DNA from 2 places in the Companilactobacillus sp. HBUAS59699 genome. Region 1 is predicted to be linked to the other one. Evidence: a T-box and tRNA genes for the amino acid it is inferred to sense, from the RefSeq annotation. Region 1 holds a T-box; the other holds one or more tRNA genes.
What was found. A T-box is a leader RNA that pairs with one kind of tRNA and senses whether it is charged. The one in region 1 lies ahead of U8519_RS03275 (valine--tRNA ligase), so its partner is inferred to be a tRNA-Val.

Region 1 (3,422 bases):
AAAAAGGGACTAGAATCAAGTACCTTAAAGGCAATGAGCACACCAGAGAAAATTGCTACAAGTGCCGTTCGTGTCAGTCTTGATGAGAACAATACTGAAGCTGAAATGAAAGAATTTATTAAGAATTTGGATGAAATACATGATCATTTCCAAATTTTAAATTAGGAGAATTTAATGGAATATACTGAAATTATGGTTCGCTACGGCGAATTATCAACAAAGGGTAAGAACCGTAAGAGCTTCATCGATCGTCTACACGGTAATGTTGCCAAGGTGTTAAAAGATTACCCTAACTTAGTTATGAGACCACATCGTGATCGTCTGCATATCCAGTTGAATGGTGAAGATGCTAAGCCAATCATGGAAAAACTCAAGAATGTTTTTGGTATTCAAACTTTTTCGTTGAGTGTTAAAGTCTCAAAGGACTTTGAGGATGTCAAAGCTAAGGCTATTGAAATGATGCATGAAGCATATAAGCCTGGTATGAGTTTTAAGGTGGGAACTAAACGTTCAGACCATACATATAAACTCGATACTAACCAAGTTAATCTCCAATTAGGGGATGCAATCTGTGATGAATTTCCTGGAATCGATGTTGAGATGAAGCGTCCTGACATCAAGATCTCAGTTGAAGTTCGTCAAGATGGTATTTATCTCTCATACTTAACTATCAAAGGTGCCGGTGGTTTGCCAGTTGGTACTGCCGGAAAAGCTATGTTGATGCTGTCAGGTGGGATCGATTCACCTGTTGCTGGTTATCTTGCAATGAAGCGTGGGGTTGATATTGAAATGGTTCATTTCTTCAGTCCACCTTATACTTCAGAACAAGCTTTGAACAAGGCTAAGGAATTAACTAGTAAGTTGACTGTTTTTGGTGGTAATATCAAGTTTATTGAAGTACCATTTGCAGAGATCCAAGAAACAATCAAGTCATCCGTTCCAGAAGGATACTTAATGACGATTCAACGCCGCTTCATGTTGAGATTAACTGACATGTTGCGTGAAAAAGAGCATGGTTTGGCCATCTTTAATGGTGAAGCCGTTGGACAAGTAGCATCTCAAACCCTTGAGAGTATGGCTGCCATCAATGATGTTACAACTACACCAATTTTGCGCCCAGTTGCTACTATGGATAAGACTGAAATTATCCGTTTGGCTGAAAACATTGATACATTCAATTTATCCATTCAACCATTTGAGGACTGTTGTACGGTCTTTGCTCCACCAAGTCCTAAGACACGTCCTAGTATCGAGAAGACTCGTAAATTTGAAAGTTCACTTGATATTGACGGCTTGATCGAACGTTCATTAGCTGGAGTTAAGATCACAACTATTGAACATGGAGATCACTTCATGGAACAGCAACAAGAAGATATCAGCAGTTTGCTATAAAATTATAATTGACGTTTTGTGAAATATGTTTTATTATCAAATCAACAGCTTTGAGCAGGAGTGTTGAATTTAATGGCTTCAGAGAGTGCATGTTAGCTGAGAATTGCACGGCCAGAGACTTCGATTGTTACCTGTGAGCTATCAAAATATTGATCGGGCCACCGTTATCTGTTGAGAGGAGAGTCTAATAATGGATTCTCAATTTAGGTGGTACCGCGAGCATTCGTCCTATATAGGACGAATGCTTTTTTATTTTATGGAGGAAATTTTATGAGAGAAATCGACATGGATACTAAATATAATCCAAAAGAAGTCGAAGAAGGTCGTTATCAAGCATGGCTTGATGAAGATGTCTTCAAACCTTCTGGTGACAAAAAGGCAAAGCCTTATTCAATCGTTATCCCACCACCAAATGTTACTGGTAAGTTGCATTTGGGTCATGCTTGGGACACAACGATTCAAGATACTTTGATTCGTTACAAGCGTATGCAAGGTTACGATACTTTGTATCTACCAGGTATGGATCATGCCGGTATTGCTACACAAGCTAAGGTTGAAGCTAAACTACGTGAACAAGGTATTTCCAGATATGATCTTGGACGTGAAAAATTTGTCGACGAAGTTTGGAAGTGGAAAGACGAGTTTGCTTCAATTATCAAAGCACAATGGGGTAAATTAGGACTTTCATTGGATTATTCTCGTGAGAGATTCACCTTGGATGAAGGTTTATCAAAGGCTGTTCGTAAGGTCTTCGTTAAATTGTATAACGAAGGTTTGATCTATCGTGGTGAATACATCATTAACTGGGATCCAGAACTTCAAACAGCACTTTCTGATATTGAAGTTATCCATAAGGATGACAAGGGTGCTTTTTATCATGTTAAATACCCATATGCTGATGGATCAGGTTACATTGAAATTGCTACCACACGTCCTGAAACAATGTTTGGTGATATTGCTATCGCAGTTAACCCAAGTGATGAGAGATATAAGGACATTGTTGGCAAGGAAGTAATCGTTCCTCTAGTTGACCGTAAAGTTCCAATCATTACAGACCACTATGTTGATAAAGAGTTCGGTACTGGTATGGTTAAGATCACACCTGCCCATGACCCTAACGACTTCTTGGTTGGTAATCGTCACGACTTACAACGTATCAATACTATGAACGCTGACGGTACAATGAATGAGAATGCTGGTAAGTACAATGGCATGGATCGTTTTGACGCCCGTAAGGCTATTGTTAAGGACCTCGAAGATGGCGGCTACATGCTAAATGTTGAACCAATCGTTCACAGTGTTGGACATTCAGAACGTTCAAACGCTCAGGTTGAACCAAGATTATCAACTCAATGGTTTGTTAAGATGAAGCCACTTGCTGAAATGGCTCTTAAGAACCAAGAAGGCGACAATAAAGTAAAATTTGTTCCTGATCGTTTCGAAGATACCTTCAAACAATGGATGGATAATGTTCATGATTGGGTTATCTCACGTCAATTGTGGTGGGGACATCAAATACCTGCATGGTATAACAAAGAGACTGGCAAGATGTATGTCGGTGAAGAAGCTCCTAAAGATATTGAAAACTGGACACAAGAGAGTGATGTTCTAGATACTTGGTTCTCAAGTGCTCTATGGCCATTTTCAACTATGGGTTGGCCTGATGAAAATTCATACGACTTCAAACGTTATTTCCCAACCGATACTCTAGTTACCGGTTACGATATCATCTTCTTCTGGGTATCAAGAATGATTTTCCAAAGTTTGAAGTTCACCGGTAAACGTCCATTCGAACACGTTGTTATTCACGGTTTAATTCGTGATGAGCAAGGTCGTAAGATGAGTAAGTCACTTGGTAATGGTATTGATCCAATGGATGTTATTGAGAAGTACGGTGCTGATGCACTTCGCTGGTTCTTAATGAATGGATCAACTCCTGGACAAGATACACGTTTCAGTTATGACAAGATGGATTCAGCCTGGAACTTCATCAATAAGATTTGGAACGCCAGCCGTTTCGTTATTATGAA
Region 2 (3,422 bases), 630 kb from region 1:
ATGCCGCATCGGTTGAACAGAATTCCAGTCACGTCATGGCACAGGCAATCATTGACTATGCATTAGCTAAAAATTTAAAATTACAAAATATCAATGATGCCAAAGAGTTCACCGCTCAAGGAATTTCGGGTACGATCGATGGACACGTTGTTAAAGTTGGTCAAGGTGAATTCGTCACGGATACAAAAGTTGATGAAGTTGCAGGTTCTGGTGTCTATGTCTCAATTGATGGCAAATATGCCGGTGTCTACAGTTTGATGGATCAAATCAGACCTGAATCGAGATCGACTATTCAGAGATTAAAAGATTTTGGAATCAATAATATCTTGATGATTACTGGCGACAAAAAAGAAGCAGCCGATTTGGTTGCTTCTGAAGTGGGTATAACACAAACCTTTCCAAGTAGTTTGCCGGAGGATAAGGTTAAGATCGTTCAAAATCTAGATGCTGACTACCATCCAACAATCATGGTTGGCGATGGAGTAAATGATGCTCCAGCTTTGGCTTTAGCAGATGCTGGTATCGCCATGGGTTATAAAGGTGCTAACGCCGCCAGTGAATCAGCTGATGCGGTAATTTTGAAAGATGATTTGAGTAAGGTTGGCGATGTTGTTAAAATTTCGCGTGATACTTTAAAAGTGGCACGTGAAGCAGTACTGATCGGTATTTTTATTTGTATCATGTTGATGATCATCGCAGGTTTCGGATTGATTCCGACGATTATCGGTGCAATGTTGCAAGAGGTAGTTGATACCGTTACGATCCTTTATTCATTGCGTGCTAGAAGTGATAAATTATAACCATCCGTAAGTGTCCAGGTTCATATCTCGTTTGTACATTTTAGATACGTAGGGATTTCCTTCAACGATAAAACGCATTTTTTTAGAAGTCCAAGGCTCCTTGTTTGGGACACCGATTCTTGGTGTTGCCAGAATATTCTTAGGGGTCTGGACTTTTTTGTCTGAAAAAATAAAATTGCCTGAATTAAGCATAGTGCCTGATAATTCCTTATCACGAATGCCAAACGATCGGATCCATTTGGCAGGGCCATTGGAGACGTTGAAACCAGTTTGGTGACGATTTTCTTCCATCATTTCGATCCCGTCAATCGGTTGTAATCCTCTAATTAAAATTCCATTGGGAGTTCCAGCTTTTTGAACACTGATATCCATATCCAACCAGCTGTGGATCGAATAAATATAAATTGTGCCACCTGCTTGATAGAGTGGATCATTCGAAGGAGTATGACGACCATCATAACTGTGAGCAGCCATATCAATTGGTCCAAGATAGGCTTCTGTTTCGACTATGATTCCAGAAAACTTTCCTTGTTCAGAATTATAGGTAAAAGTGTGCCCCAGCATATCTTTGGCGATGTCCATTGTTTCGCCATTTTCAAAGTAATTTTGTACGTTCAAAGTGTACCTCCAACAATTTTTTTATAAAAACTTGAAAAAAGACTTGTCACGTCTATGTATCTAATATATAATATTTTTTGTGCTTGAGAAAGGGATACGTAAATGTACGGTTTCTTGACGAGTTATGACCCGTTGGTCAAGTGGTTAAGACACCGCCCTTTCACGGCGGTAACATGGGTTCAAATCCCGTACGGGTCACTATTTGGAGGATTAGCTCAGCTGGGAGAGCATCTGCCTTACAAGCAGGAGGTCACAGGTTCGATCCCTGTATCCTCCATCGAATAGTAAACATTTAGAACTAGGACAGTGAGTCCTAGTTCTTTTTTTGCACTCAATTTCATGACATAATTTTTTAGATAGGTTATTATGATAGTAATTTTAAGTTCTAGGAATAGGAGTGCGATAGAAATGTTAAAACATCATTGTCCATCAATACCATCGGCAGAAGATAAAGAAAAGTTCTTTAATTTAATTAATGAAAAGCCATGGCTTATTCCATCAACCGTTTTATTAGAAATGATTCCGGTCTCGATCGTGGCTTACGGATTCATGAAGAACCTTCGCTTAAAGAAAAAATTAAAGATTGAACATCAAAAAACAGTTCGTGAGTATATTAAAAAGTCTGAATCAGGTAAGTTGACTGAAGAGGAGTTTTATTATTTGAAACATATTTAGAGTTTTCCGCCTCCGGTCAGCAGTAATTCCATCTGTGGCAGGACCGGTCTGAGCCAAAAAGTGGTCTCATACCTCGCTTGGATTGCTTTGCAAAAAACGCAAATCAATCAAGACGTCCAGTGCTGTAAATGCGGAAGATCGCCGCATTAACACCACTTTTGCCACGGATTCCATTACTGCTGACCTCCGGCTCTACTTATCCACTACAAAAAACAGCATATTATGACAATGGGACATAAATTCCCATCTACTTGTCATAATATGCTGTTTTAGTTTCTAAAATATAAAACTCAATTATTACACTACTGTCAGATAGATACTATTTGGACTAGAAATAATACAAATTTAGCTGACGATGGTCAACAATGGAATCCGCCGTAATCGTGTTCTAAGCGATTTATCGCTTAGAACACTGGACGACTCGAAAGACTACAGGCTTTCGAGCGAGGCTTAAGACGAAGACTTAAGCCGGTCCTAGGGCAGATGGAATTGTTGATCATCGTCAGCGGCATCCAAAAGCAAACAAACAAACTAATGAAGCTTAGCCTTAAGCAGTTCAGTTATTTTATACAAATCTTCCTGAGTAACTCTGAACAATTCAGGATCATAGGAAGTTACTTCTTCAGCAGTAAAATCTCGATCGGCTATATAGCGATTGTATCGAATTTCTAAGTGGAGAGTGTGAATATTGTTCCTAGCTCCATAATGCTTAGTAATATGACCACCAGTAAATGGGAAATTATCAGAAACAGTGTATTTCCTTTGTTTCAACTCATTAGCAAGCCAGTTTTTGATCTGACTAGATGAAGTACTGTCGTAATCATTACCGATCACAAAATCAGCCGGAGACATCATTTCAAAACCGGGATAATGTGAGAAACTGTGAAGGTCGATTAAATATATTTCGTCGAAGACTTCCAATTTATTATCAATAAGTTGTTGTAGTTTGTCGTGATAGGGTTGATAAAAATTTAAAATTCTCTGTTCGATTTGCTCTTTACTCAGTGACTCGTTGTACAGTGACTGACCAAAGGAATTTGTTTGGTGAATAACGTTTCGATAATTGTTATCGAGTTCAATATTTTCTAAGTTTGGATCAGCAACGTAACGACTGATATTGTTCTGAATAGTAGTGAAACCTAATTCAGGAATGAAACTGTATAGTTCTTTCAAGAACCAATCGCTGTTAGTTAATGGTATATCTTTCCTTAATGATCGTTTAATATCTTCAGGAACAAATGTCCCACTGTGTGGGAAACTAAAGATAACGGGATACTCGTTGGAGTTAGTGTTGAAGCAATCAAAGTTTGGTTTGGTTGTTTGCATCTA

Region 2: it has a tRNA-Val gene. The T-box ahead of U8519_RS03275 (valine--tRNA ligase) is inferred to sense a tRNA for this amino acid. The anticodon was not compared.

Annotation. Positions count from the first base shown of each region.
Region 1 covers NZ_JAYKTV010000001.1:652,478-655,899, reverse strand. The annotation lists gene U8519_RS03285 (cysteine desulfurase family protein) at 1-165, shown strand, start outside; gene thiI (tRNA uracil 4-sulfurtransferase ThiI) at 175-1,392, shown strand; T-box leader at 1,434-1,626, shown strand; gene U8519_RS03275 (valine--tRNA ligase) at 1,663-3,422, shown strand, end outside.
Region 2 covers NZ_JAYKTV010000001.1:23,868-27,289, forward strand. The annotation lists gene U8519_RS00120 (heavy metal translocating P-type ATPase) at 1-800, shown strand, start outside; gene U8519_RS00125 (DNA-3-methyladenine glycosylase) at 795-1,418, opposite strand; tRNA gene U8519_RS00130 (tRNA-Glu) at 1,545-1,616, shown strand; tRNA gene U8519_RS00135 (tRNA-Val) at 1,623-1,695, shown strand; gene U8519_RS00140 (hypothetical protein) at 1,827-2,093, shown strand; gene U8519_RS00145 (N-formylglutamate amidohydrolase) at 2,625-3,419, opposite strand.